DNA from 4 places in the Bacillus sp. Marseille-P3661 genome. Region 1 is predicted to be linked to each of the others. Evidence: predicted binding sites of a transcription regulator. Region 1 holds the regulator's gene; each other region holds the start of a gene.
What was found. Region 1 encodes Rex, which represses fermentation and respiration genes when NADH is low (regulators of the CRP and FNR family bind a similar motif). Its sites were predicted from a motif close to TTGTGAAATATTTCACAA; they were not measured.

Region 2: a site for Rex is predicted at 1,930-1,947, ahead of C1724_RS13960 (TIGR04053 family radical SAM/SPASM domain-containing protein). Genes of this name have one in related genera too.
Region 3: a site for Rex is predicted at 1,473-1,490, ahead of C1724_RS04990 (4Fe-4S dicluster domain-containing protein). Genes of this name have one in related genera too.
Region 4: a site for Rex is predicted at 1,352-1,369, ahead of C1724_RS13005 (cytochrome ubiquinol oxidase subunit I). Genes of this name have one in related genera too.

What each region holds. Positions count from the first base shown of each region.
Region 1 covers NZ_LT965959.1:136,976-140,193, forward strand. The annotation lists gene C1724_RS24655 (ABC-F family ATP-binding cassette domain-containing protein) at 1-801, opposite strand, end outside; gene moaC (cyclic pyranopterin monophosphate synthase MoaC) at 951-1,436, shown strand; gene C1724_RS24665 (redox-sensing transcriptional repressor Rex) at 1,472-2,140, shown strand; gene C1724_RS24670 (YdiK family protein) at 2,211-2,405, opposite strand; gene C1724_RS24675 (CPBP family intramembrane glutamic endopeptidase) at 2,496-3,215, opposite strand.
Region 2 covers NZ_LT965954.1:610,791-614,008, forward strand. The annotation lists gene C1724_RS13955 (YwiC-like family protein) at 1-468, opposite strand, end outside; gene C1724_RS13960 (TIGR04053 family radical SAM/SPASM domain-containing protein) at 747-1,868, opposite strand; gene C1724_RS13965 (Crp/Fnr family transcriptional regulator) at 2,179-2,877, shown strand; gene C1724_RS13970 (hypothetical protein) at 3,047-3,218, shown strand, end outside.
Region 3 covers NZ_LT965953.1:1,065,473-1,068,690, forward strand. The annotation lists gene moaA (GTP 3',8-cyclase MoaA) at 1-940, shown strand, start outside; gene tatA (twin-arginine translocase TatA/TatE family subunit) at 1,125-1,319, shown strand; gene C1724_RS04990 (4Fe-4S dicluster domain-containing protein) at 1,633-2,229, shown strand; gene napA (nitrate reductase catalytic subunit NapA) at 2,287-3,218, shown strand, end outside.
Region 4 covers NZ_LT965954.1:405,425-408,642, reverse strand. The annotation lists gene C1724_RS13015 (TerC family protein) at 1-227, shown strand, start outside; gene C1724_RS13010 (ZIP family metal transporter) at 407-1,138, shown strand; gene C1724_RS13005 (cytochrome ubiquinol oxidase subunit I) at 1,518-2,846, shown strand; gene C1724_RS13000 (cytochrome d ubiquinol oxidase subunit II) at 2,860-3,218, shown strand, end outside.

The DNA.
Region 1 (3,218 bases):
TTCAAACTGTTTTAGCTCTTGTTCGTATAGTAGAGCACTTTCCTGCAAAAACTTACTATAATTTCCTACGAATTTCCGACTGGTTGATCGGGAAATTTCGTAAACGATTGTTACTAGTTTATCTAGGAAATAGCGGTCGTGAGAAACCAGTAATAGTGCTCCAGGATAACCTTGTAAATATTGTTCAAGCCATGTCATGGTTTCAATATCTAAGTGGTTAGTAGGTTCATCCAAAATTAATAGATCTGGCTTAGTGAGCAGAAGTTTACCTAAAGCCAATCTCGTTTTCTGGCCACCGCTTAAAGATTGTATAGGTGTGTTATAATTAAAGCTAGTAAAATTTAATCCATGTAATACGGTGCGAATATCTGCTTCATATTGATAACCGCCTTCATCTTTAAAAGCAATTTGTAATTCGTCATATTCTTTTAATACTTTTTCATACTTAGCTGTATCATTTAAATAAGCGGGGTCACCCATTTGCATTTCTAATTCTCTAAGCTTTGTTTCTTTTTGTTTTAAATGCTGGAATACAGTCATCATCTCTTCCCATATTGATAAACTAGATTCGAGGCCTGTATCCTGCGCAAGGTACCCAATTGTTAAATCTTTCGGCTTAATCAATTCACCTGAATCATATGATAATTGGCCTGCTATTATTTTAAGCAAAGTAGACTTTCCGGCTCCATTTCTTCCAACAAGAGCAATTCTATCTTTTGCTTGTACTTCTAATTTGATATTAGATAAAATAGGATCAGCACCATAATATTTCGTTATTTGATTTACTTGGAGTAAAATCATGTCCGTTCACCTCTTCATCGCATTAACCTTTAGTTTATCGTAAAATGCCTGAAGCGGGCAACAAATCACCACTTGGAAATTTCTTTATTTTATAAACGACAGAACATTCAAAATAGTGTATAGTCACATATAAGGGGATGACAATCAATATGTCTTTTACACATTTCAACGAGCAAGGTAGAGCAAAAATGGTAGATATTACTGATAAAAATGAAACCGTCCGTATGGCTATTGCGCATTCCAGCATTCAAGTCAACGAAGAGATCTATACAAGTATTATTGAAAATAAAATGAAAAAAGGCGATGTTTTGGCAGTTGCGCAAGTTGCGGGTATTATGGCTGCTAAGAATACATCAGATTGGATTCCTATGTGTCATCCATTAATGTTAAAGGGTGTTGACATTTCTTTTTCATGGGAAGAAAAAGCACCTGATTACATATTGAACATAGAAGTAACAGTAAAAACAAAAGGCAGTACGGGTGTCGAAATGGAGGCATTAACTGCTGCTTCGGCGACTGCACTTACCGTATATGATATGTGTAAAGCAGTTGATAAAGGTATGATCATTGGGGCGACTTACTTATTAGAAAAAACCGGTGGAAAGAGCGGTAATTTTCATAGAGAAAAAATATAGATTAAGTGAGAAACTAAAACTGTGGGAGGGATGATATGAATATCGACCAAAATCAGAACAAAATTCCTCAGGCTACTGCAAAACGTTTACCTTTGTATTATCGTTTTATAAAAAACTTACATGCCTCGGGAAAACAGCGGGTTTCATCAAAAGAACTAAGCGATGCCGTAAAGGTGGATTCCGCTACAATTCGTCGGGATTTTTCATATTTTGGTGCACTGGGTAAAAAGGGCTATGGTTATAATGTTAACTACTTATTATCTTTTTTTAGACAAACGCTTGATCAAGATGAAATTGTTAAGGTTTGTTTAATCGGTGTTGGTAATTTAGGTACAGCATTTTTACATTATAATTTTACAAAAAACAATAATTCGAGCATTGAGATGGCGTTTGATATAAATCGAAGTAAAGTAGGTTCTGAAGTAGGCGGAGTGCCTGTTTTTCATTTAGATGATTTAGAAAGTAAAATTAAGAATGAGTTTGAAGTGGCTATCCTGACTGTTCCGGCTTCGGCTGCTCAACAAATCACAGACCGTCTCGTTAACTCTGGAATTAAGGGTATTTTAAACTTTACTCCTGCAAGAATCAATGTACCGGAGGAAGTAAGAATACACCATATTGATTTGGCGATCGAACTGCAATCATTAATATATTTTTTAAAACATTATCCATTATCACATGATGAAGAAGAAGAGGAAGAATAAAGGTTAGATAAAGTGCTTTTATAAATTAAAACACCTGGTACTAGTGAACATGCCAGGTGTTTTGTTATTTTTATTTTTTTGACTGTAATCTACTTTTTACGGTGAAGAACCGGATAGCAGCTGAGAAATCAAAGGTAGCTACGAGCATTAATAAGACCGTGGTCAAGTTCCAAATAGTTTCCTCCACGCTTTCAACTGCTAGAAAGGTAAATAATCCTCCCATAGCTGCATAGATTAGTCCCATTGTATAAGGTGTAGTCTTCATTTAAAAACCTCCAATAATAAAAGCACAAATAAAAAGGATTATAATTAACTATTGACGAATTATATTAAAGTGAACATTTTTTGATAATTTTTACAAATTTAGTAAGGAAATGAAACTTTGCATTTGGTCATATTGTTGCTGTAGTTTTTCGAGATCATCTGCGAATACGAATCGTATAACAACAACGAAGGTATTCATAGAAACGTGGGCAACAATTGGGACAAGAATTCTCTTTGTCTTAACATATAGATAAGAGAATACGAAACCCATAGCTGTATATACCAGTAAATGAGCAAAGTCCATGTGCACTACAGCGAAAATGATTGAGCTAAAAATTGCCGCCAACCAGAAATTGAATTTTTTATAAAGACTACCAAAAATAATTTGGCGGAAGATAATTTCTTCAAATATTGGTCCGACAATAGAAGTAACGATAATAAAAATTGGAGTGGCTTTTGCAATTTCAACTAACATGTCTGTATTTTCAGAGCCAACTTCGATTCCAAAGACATACGTTTCAATAATAGCTGCCACATACTGCGCGAAAAAAGCTAAAAAGACTCCGCCAATAGCCCATTGCGCAGCAACTAGGCGGGAAACGCGCTCTCTTGAATCATGCCGTTGTTTAATATCAGGTACTAATAGAATCATAACTATTATTAAACCAACAGTAAAGCTTATAACAGTCCAAATAGCTAGAGCAGAATCGTTAGACATTCCCATGGATAATAACAATTTAAAACCAAATAGATAGCCGGAAAATTGAACGAGAATATATGTAAGTATCGTTAATAAATATCTAGTTTTCAATAT
Region 2 (3,218 bases), on a different contig from region 1:
TGCACTGCCCATAAAGAATAATAGTGAGCAAACCCAAATTAATATTGCATGCTCTGAAATAATACCTTGTCCAACATAATAACTGGCAACACCACCTATTCCAAATGCCGCAATCGCACTAAAATCATTAAGTAATGCCCTTTCCTGATTTCGTTTCGCATAATAAATATTAATCAGGAAGAACGGTGCCATAGCTAGTCCAAAATAAATAAGCTGTGGTACATAAATAACCGGGATAATTAATGATGCTATTGCAATCCCACCATAAATCCCTGTCCATTTTAGATGTAACTTTTTTTGCTTGCCTTTAAAGAGCATAATAAAAGGATAAGTAGCTAAATAAAGCATTAACCATCCAATAAATAATGATATGTGTAACCAGCTTGGCCCGCCAATCACCATTCCTAGTACAAAAGGTAAAATTAACATGGCCCATGCCCCATGCTGTTTAGGTAACAATAATTTCATCAACCTCACCTCTTGCTATATATTTTATCATTTAGAAATACATATCCAAATTTCTACAAGTACCAATATTTCGTCAGTCCTTAGATTGTCATTTAGACCCACTTATCATATTTCTAGTTTCCTGGCTTCACACTCCTCAAAGCACTTCAGCTGAAGTAAATTTTTCTAACCGATAAAAAGTCGGCAGTTTACCTTCTGCCGACTATATAATAACTAATTATGATAGAAAGCATTTTGAAATTTAGGAGCTAGACCTAAAATTATTCCTGCTAGGCTGTTTAAACTTGTTCTTGTTTCTTCCTTAACGCTTTAGGTATATATACACAGAATGGTTCACTTTCTAGATAATCACCTGTCATTGCATACGCTCTAGACCTTGAACCGCCGCATACATGTCTAAATTCACATACGCCGCACTTTCCTTTGTACATATCCGGGTTACGTAAAGACTTGAAAATGGGTGATTGACGATAAATTTCAGCTATTGGAGTTTCTCTAATATTTCCAGCCTTTACTGGTAATAATCCACTTGGATAGACATCCCCAATATGTGAAATAAATACAAATCCATTTCCATCATTTACACCTTTTGGTGCACGACCTAGTCCATCAATTGTACCTGTTGAACCATGCATTAATGCATCTTCATAATTAATACCGTCGTTATCTGTAAGATTTTCTCTCATCTTGTTCTGAATAACCACTCTTCGATAATGTTGAGCTGCAGTTGTTTTAATATCAAATTTAACTCGTTTGCTCAATTTATACAACCACGTGAAAACTTGTTCATGTTGTACTGGCGAAATCATGTCTGATTCTTGGCCACGTCCCGTTGGTACTAAGAAAAATACACTCCATAATACACAATCTAATTCTTCGATCAGCTTTGCCATTTCATCTAATACATCAATATTATAACGAGAGATGACAGTATTAATTTGAATCGGGATTTCCAGTTCATGTAAATATTTGATAGCTTTCATTGTGAGATCAAATGAGCCGTTCGTACCTCTAAAATGATCATGTATCTCGGCTGTTGGTCCATCTAGACTAAAGGCCCAACGCGCAAGACCAACTTCCTTCGCTTTTTCTATTGCTTCTTTTGTCACATTGGGTGTTGCACTTGGTGTCATGGATACACGAACACCTTTTTTTATCGCATAATCAGCAATATCGTATACATCCTCACGCATCAGTGGATCTCCACCGGTAAATACTAACATTGGATTATTCATTTCATATATATCATCTATTAGTTTTTTTCCTTCTTCAAACGATAACTCGCGAGGATCGCGTTTATATTGCGCCTCAGCGCGACAGTGTAGACATTTTAGCTGACAAGCTCTTGTTAACTCCCATATAACAATAAATGGATCTTTATGATAATCACGACTAAACACGTGAATCCACTCCTTCTCTGTAAAACTATGAATACATTTTACAGTTAACAACAAGCTAATTATGTGACATATATCACATATCATGGAGTGTTCACAAAGTTGTACCTTAATTAATAGATCAAAGTTAACATATGAAAATACAAATATAGTAAGAAATATATAACTCAAATTTAATAAATGTTGTATTATCAGTTATTATGTTTTTTTGTTTTTTCAACCTGTATGAGATTTGATACAATATAATTAAATACATTCAAATATATAAACATATATAGTACGGAAATAACGATATATAAAAGGGTGGAATAAAATGTCATCAATTTCAATTACAAAGCTGCTCCATAGTTTTACAATTTTTAAAGAATTAACCGATGATGAGTTACAACCCATTATTGATATCTCCCAAACAAGAACTTTTGAACCAAGGACACATGTTTTTATGCAGGGGGATCCACTTGATCGTGTATTTTTCATTCATAGTGGGAAAGTTAAAATCTACAAAACGGATTTTAACGGCAAGGAACAAATTGTTTCTGTATTAAAAGACGGTGATATGTTTCCACATGTTGGCTTTTTCCGTAAAGGTGAATTTCCGGCACATGCAGAAGTATTAGAACCATCTAGTATAGTTGTCATACCAATTGCTAATTTCGAACAAATTCTTGTTAAATATCCAGAGGTAAGTATTAAATTATTCAGAGTTATGGGAGAAAAAATAATCGATCTCCAAGAACGCCTTGAAGAACAAATATTATCTAATACTTATGAACAAATCATAAAACTACTTCTACGTTTAAGTCATGACCACGGAGTTCCGATTAATGGTGATGAAAAAAAATTATTAATTACTACTCCCTTTACAAATCGGGAATTAGCTAATATGATTGGAAGTTCACGAGAAACAGTCAGTAGAACTTTAAATCAACTTAAAAAGAAAGAACTGCTCAATACAAATTCAGAAGGTCTATATATTATAGAAATCGAAAAATTAAAAGATCAATTATTTTAGCTAAAGTCAACCATTGGTTGGCTTTTTTTTATGAAATACCCTTCCATAATATTCAAGTACCCTTCATTTCGAACATTTTGTTTAATTCGTGATTTATATCACTTAATTATCAAATGAAAATGGTTATCATAAGAGCATAAGTTAATCTTTAGCTGTCGGAGGTGACACCATGAATGGACTAGCGGGTCTTTCTAAAACAGAAACAAATATAAAATTGCCATTTTCCTTTATATTTTATAGTTTACTAGCATTCGCAGGCTCTCAATTTGCATTAATTTTTAGCGGAGATTTGATCGTAAATGGAGCATTTCGAATTCCACCACTATGGATGGCTGCCCATT
Region 3 (3,218 bases), on a different contig from region 1:
TAATTATTGTATGCCTGCTGAAGTTTTTGGAGAAGATTATGCTTTTCTTCCACAACAGGAATTACTCTCATTTGACGAAATAGATCGACTAACAAGAGCATTTGCGCAATTAGGTGTTGAAAAGATCCGTTTAACAGGTGGAGAACCCCTTCTTCGCAAGGACTTACCAACATTAATCGAAAGGTTAAATTCAATAGAGGGTATAAATGATATTGCGTTAACGACAAACGGAGTGCATCTTCCGAAACATGCTGTTGCCTTGAAAAAAGCGGGATTAAATCGTGTGAATATAAGTCTTGACGCGCTTAACGATAAGCTGTTTGGAAGTATAAATGGTCGAAATGTTCAAGTGAAAGCCGTTTTAAAAGGGATTGAGGCCGCCCAGGATGCTGGTTTGTTTATTAAAATTAATATGGTTGTAAAAAAAGGTATGAATGATGATCAAATCTTGCCTATGGCACGCTTTTTTAAAGAGAAAAACATTACTTTGAGATTCATTGAATTTATGGATGTAGGAAATACCAATGGTTGGAATTTAGAACAAGTAGTTTCAAAAAAGGACATAGTAGAAAAGATAGCTGCAGAAATCCCAGTTGAACCTATTGATCCAAATTACTTTGGTGAGGTTGCTAGTAGATACCGCTATCTTGATTCTGACGCAGAGTTTGGAGTTATTTCATCTGTTACAGATTCCTTCTGTTCTTCTTGTACAAGAGCAAGGCTTTCTGCTGATGGTAAATTATATACATGTTTATTTGCAGAAAAAGGATTTGATCTTCGAAAACTTATCAGAGACGGAGTTACAGATGAACTGCTATTAAAATCAGTTAGTCATCAATGGACATATAGGAAGGATCGTTATTCTGATGAACGTAAAGAACATACGGTAAATAACTCAAAAAGAAAAAGTAAAATTGAAATGTCATATATTGGTGGTTAATATTAGGTTTATTTTGTACTTCATATACCTGATATTTTCGTAAAAGAAACCATTTATATTGAATTGAATTTCAACATATTGTCACTATTATTGTGAAAAATATCACTGTTAAAATTAGAAGTTTTTGATAAAATGGCGTTGCATCATAGAAACTGTTATCAAGTACGTTCGGGAGGATGAAACAATGTTAACAAATATTGGTATTCCAGGGTTGATCCTCATTTTACTATTAGCACTTATTGTTTTTGGACCAAAAAAACTACCTGAAATCGGGAAGGCTACTGGTCAAACCTTAAGAGAGTTTAAAAATTCTGCACGCGAATTAACTAAGGATGATTCAGTAGATGAAAAAGATAAAATTATTGAAAATAAAAGCTAATAAGGTCTTTAATAATCTTTAGACCTCCGTAGCTACCAAAGACCTCAAAAAACACAAGGAACTCCTTGTGTTTTTTTTTATGTCTATTTTTTCATTTTATTAAAAAAGGAAAGTGATCTTAGTCACAAAAGTGTCATTATATAACGGTTTAATATGTGACATTTATCACACTTCTTAAAGAGTTGCTTGGAATATACTCTCAATTAAAGATCGATCTTTTAAACACTGTTTACAACAAGAATTTGAATACTACATAGATCTAAGTTTTCAAAAACTTGTGTGGATTTTAATATCTAAGGGAGCGGGGAGTGGTATGAAAGGACTAAGCCTACTCAGGGTATTAATTGGTGGTTTCGCTGCCTATGAGTTACTTAACATGATGAAACCTGGCAGCAAATCTGCTTTACGTCCCCCAGGAGCTGTAGATGAAGACGAGTTTCTTGCACTATGCGTCCGCTGTGGAAAATGTAATCTAGCATGTCCTTACGATAGTATCAAAATGGGGAAAGAAGATTTTGGTCTTGGATTAGGTACCCCTTATATTGATGCTAGAGATATACCTTGCATGCTTTGTGCTGACTTTCCATGCGTAGCTGTTTGTCCAACTGAGGCTTTATCTGGAATTGAAAAAAAAGAAGATGTCAAAATGGGGATTGCTGTTATAAATGAGAAAACGTGTATTGCATATCAGGGTATGCGTTGCGAAGTTTGTTATCGAGTATGTCCACTTATTGATGAAGCGATTATGATTAAATACCATTTAAGGCCAGGTGACAATACTCATGCTATATTTGCACCGGTAATAAATCCGGAAAAATGCGTAGGATGTGGAATCTGTGTGCAACGTTGCGTAATGGACAACCCTCTGCCTATAAAGATAAAGCCTCGTGAGGTTCAGGAACTATTTTAGAGTTTGATGTTGTTTTTTCATAAATTTTAATCCGATAGGATAAAGGGAGGATTAGCAATGAATTTAACAAGACGAAGTTTGCTAAAAGCAACAGCCATTTCTGCAGCGCTTGCTGCCGCTGGATGTTCTTCTAAAAAATCCAATGCACCGGCACCAGAAGAAGAAATAGCAGTACAACAGGTAGAGAGTATTGAACCGGAAGAATGGAAAAGTACAGTATGTCGTTTTTGTGGTACAGGGTGTGGAGTTCTTGTTGGAACGAAAAATGGGAAAGTTGTTGCTGCTAAAGGCGATCCAGATAACCGGTCAAGTCGTGGGTTAAATTGTATTAAAGGTTACTATGTTGCTAAAATCCTATTTGGAAAAGACCGTCTAACAAAACCGTTAATTCGTGAAGATAATAGTAAAAAAGGAACGATGGAAGGATTTCGCGAAGCTTCATGGGAGGAAGCTCTAGAAATAGTATCGAAAAAGCTGAAAGAAAACTGGGAAAAGGATCCAAAGTCCATTGCATTCTGGGGTTCAGGACAACAAACAATAATGGATGGCTATGTTTCTGTTAAGTTTTGGAAAGCAGGTCTGTTGAATAATAATATTGATCCAAATGCGCGTTTATGTATGGCCAGTGCAGTTGTAGGTTTTATGACTACATTCCAATCTGACGAACCAATGGGATCCTATAAAGATTTAGACTTAGCAGATGTATTTGTTACTTGGGGAGCAAATATGGGAGAGATGCATCCAGTTTTATACTCTCGCTTAACAGCGCGTAAATTAAGCGGAACAAATGTTAAGCATTACGATTTAACAACACGTGAATCACGGACAAGTGAAACTGCTGACAAGTTAATGGTGTTTAAACCTCAAAGTGACTTGGCGATTGCGAATGCAATTATCAATTATTTAATCCAAAATGAAAAATATGATAAAAAGTTCGTTGAAACACATTGTCAATTTAAGGCTGGTACCGAGAACTTAGGACACTCATT
Region 4 (3,218 bases), on a different contig from region 1:
GATTAGAATTAGCAGCATTTTTTATCGTAGGGTGGGTTGGGATTAAGTTAGCCGTTTACACGCTATCGCATCCAGCACTTGCCGTATTGCCTGAGCACTTTGCAGAATCAAAGGAATGGAAAGTAACGTTTTATGTTGTACTCATATTAATTGCGTTAATTGGTTGGTTTTTTTCAAAAGAAAAAGAAACTGTCGAAAAGGGATCTTCTTCTTCGTCTACAATTTAATTTATTACTATATAAAGAGTGGGGAAACTCACTCTATTTTTTTATATAAAATTCGTGATCTTACTTTTTTTATTTGATTAGTTTAATGAGCCTTCTGTTGAATTTACTGCTATAATAATGTTTATTATTCTTTTTAATGGAATCACGACAAGTTTTTTTATTGTGATGGAGGAGCAAATATGTTAGATGCTATTTTAGGAAGTGCCATTTCTGCTTTCTCAACGGGTCTTGGTGCTGTGCCCATTATTTTTTTAAAGGGTGTTACTCATAAGTGGAGAGACATGCTATTAGCTTATACGGCTGGTATTATGACTGCGGCTTCTACTTTTAGTTTAATACCAGAAGCGCTGGAGACCTCGAATTTATTTGTAGTAATGGTTGGCTTAATATTTGGAACAATCGTCCTTAATTTTCTTGAAGGCAATATTCCACATATTGATTTAAAGCATACACGATTTGATCTAGAAATTGACAGAAAAACAACATTAATTATATCAGCTATTACACTTCACAATATACCAGAAGGTCTATCAGTCGGAGTTAGTTATGCGTCGGGAAATGGTGAATTGGGTTCGTTAATTGCATTTGCTATAGGCTTTCAAAATATACCAGAAGGTTTTTTAGTCGCACTGTTCTTGGTAAATCAAAATGTAACGAAGTGGAAAGCATTAATAATTGCAACATTGACAGGCGTTATTGAGATTTTTATGGCAATAATCGGATATTTGCTATCTGCCAAAGTTGATGGACTAGTACCATATGGACTAAGTTTTGCAGCTGGAGCAATGTTATTTATTATATATAAGGAGTTAATACCAGAGAGTCATGGTGACGGTAATGAACGTTTTTCTACGTATGCCTTTATTTTTGGCTTAATTACAATGTTATTTATGGTTACCGAACTAGGCTAACTTAATTCTGTATATAGATTTAACAAATTTACTAACAAGCCCATTGATCATTCAATAGGGCTTTTTTTAGATTAGGAAATTATTAAATACAAATGACCTGTCGGGGCAGGGCGCTTGCCCTCTTATTCATCAAGATCCCCTTATAGAAAATCGTCATAAATTAGTCACATTTGCACTATTTGTATAGTGTAAACCTCGATTATAATAATTGTAATGTGAAGAAAATCACAAACTAATATTCGGGGTGAGAGTGGATGAACACTGGAAAAAAACAAGAGAAATGGTTGTTAATCGTTTGTTTGGCAGTAGGATTGATAATGTCTTTATCCCTAATTGGTCGTCTTTTTCGCTAAAAGTATAAGTACTGGAGGTATTACAAATGCTTGAATACGATGCAACCTTGTATAGCAGGCTGTTAACTGCACTGACATTAGCTTTCCATATTATTTATGCGACCATTGGGGTCGGCGTACCTTTAATGATTGCCCTAGCTCATTGGATTGGAATCAAAAACAATGATCAGCATTATCTACTGCTGGCTCGTCGCTGGATGAGAGGGTTTGTTATTACTGTGGCTGTAGGAGTTGTAACCGGAACAGCTATCGGAATTCAATTAAGTTTACTTTGGCCAAGGTTTATGGAAGTTGCGGGACAGGTGATTGGTTTACCATTATTCCTAGAAACATTTGCGTTCTTTTTTGAAGCAATTTTCCTCGGTATATATATTTATACATGGGACCGGTTTAAAAAGCCAATACATCATTTCTTATTTATCATTCCAGTTGTATTAGGTGCGTCAATGTCGGCCGTATTTATTACAATGGTAAATGCTTTTATGAACACCCCTCAAGGCTTTGATATCCAGAATGGGGTGATCACAGGAATTCAACCGCTTTTAGCAATGTTTAATCCAGCCACACCCACAAAGGTTGCCCATGTATTAACGTCGGCATATATGACATCAGCGTTTGTTCTTGCCACAATTGCAGCTTATCAATTATTTAAAGGTAAGAAACATGTTTATTATAAAAAGGCTCTACATTTAACCTTAGTTGCAGGGTTTATATTTTCGCTCGCTACAATGATTGTGGGAGATCTTTCAGGTAAGTTCTTAGCCGAATACCAGCCAGAAAAACTTGCTGCAGCTGAGTGGCATTTTGAAACAGAAGGCGAAGCGCCTTTAGTGCTATTTGGAGTATTAAATGAAAACAACGAAGTGGAGAAGGGGCTTACGATTCCATATGCGCTAAGTATACTTGCTCATGGCACAACAACGGGTGAAGTTATTGGTCTTAATGAATTTGCCGAAGATGAAATTCCACCGTTGTATATTCACTATTTATTTGACTTAATGGTTTGTATCGGTGTGCTCTTAACAACTATATCAATGCTTTATGTTGTATTGAAACGATTTAGAAAAAGTTGGGCGTATAATCGCTTATTATTATTTTTTACAACGATAAGTGGGCCGTTGGCGTTAATTGCAATTGAATTGGGTTGGATATTTGCTGAAGTAGGAAGACAGCCCTGGGTTTTAAGAGGTTATATGAAAACTGTGGAAGGATCCACAACCTCTCCGCATGTTGACACAATGCTGGTTGTTTTCATCATTCTTTACATCATCTTAGGAGTTGGAAGTGTTGTTGTTCTGCGAAGAATGTTTAAAAACAATCCTGCTGAAAAAGAGTTATTAGAAAAAGGGCTATAGGGGGGGAGGATTAATGGATTTAGAAATAATCGGAATTACAGTACTGGGGATTTTTTTATTCGGATATTTGATCGTTGGATCAATTGATTTTGGTGCAGGATTTTATAGTACGTACAGTGATTGGGCCGGAAAGAAACATATAATCCATCGCGTGATCCAGCGCTATTTATCTCCTGTTTGGGAAGTAACAAACGTGTTCTTGGTATTCTTTTTTGTAGGTATTGTTGGTTTTTTTCCAAAGACAGCTTATTATTATGGCTCTGCCTTACTTATACCAGGAAGTATTTCTATCATTTTACTAGCACTAAGAGGTTCATATTACGCATTTGCAACATATGGTGCAAAGGAAAGTAAACTATATATGTTTTTATA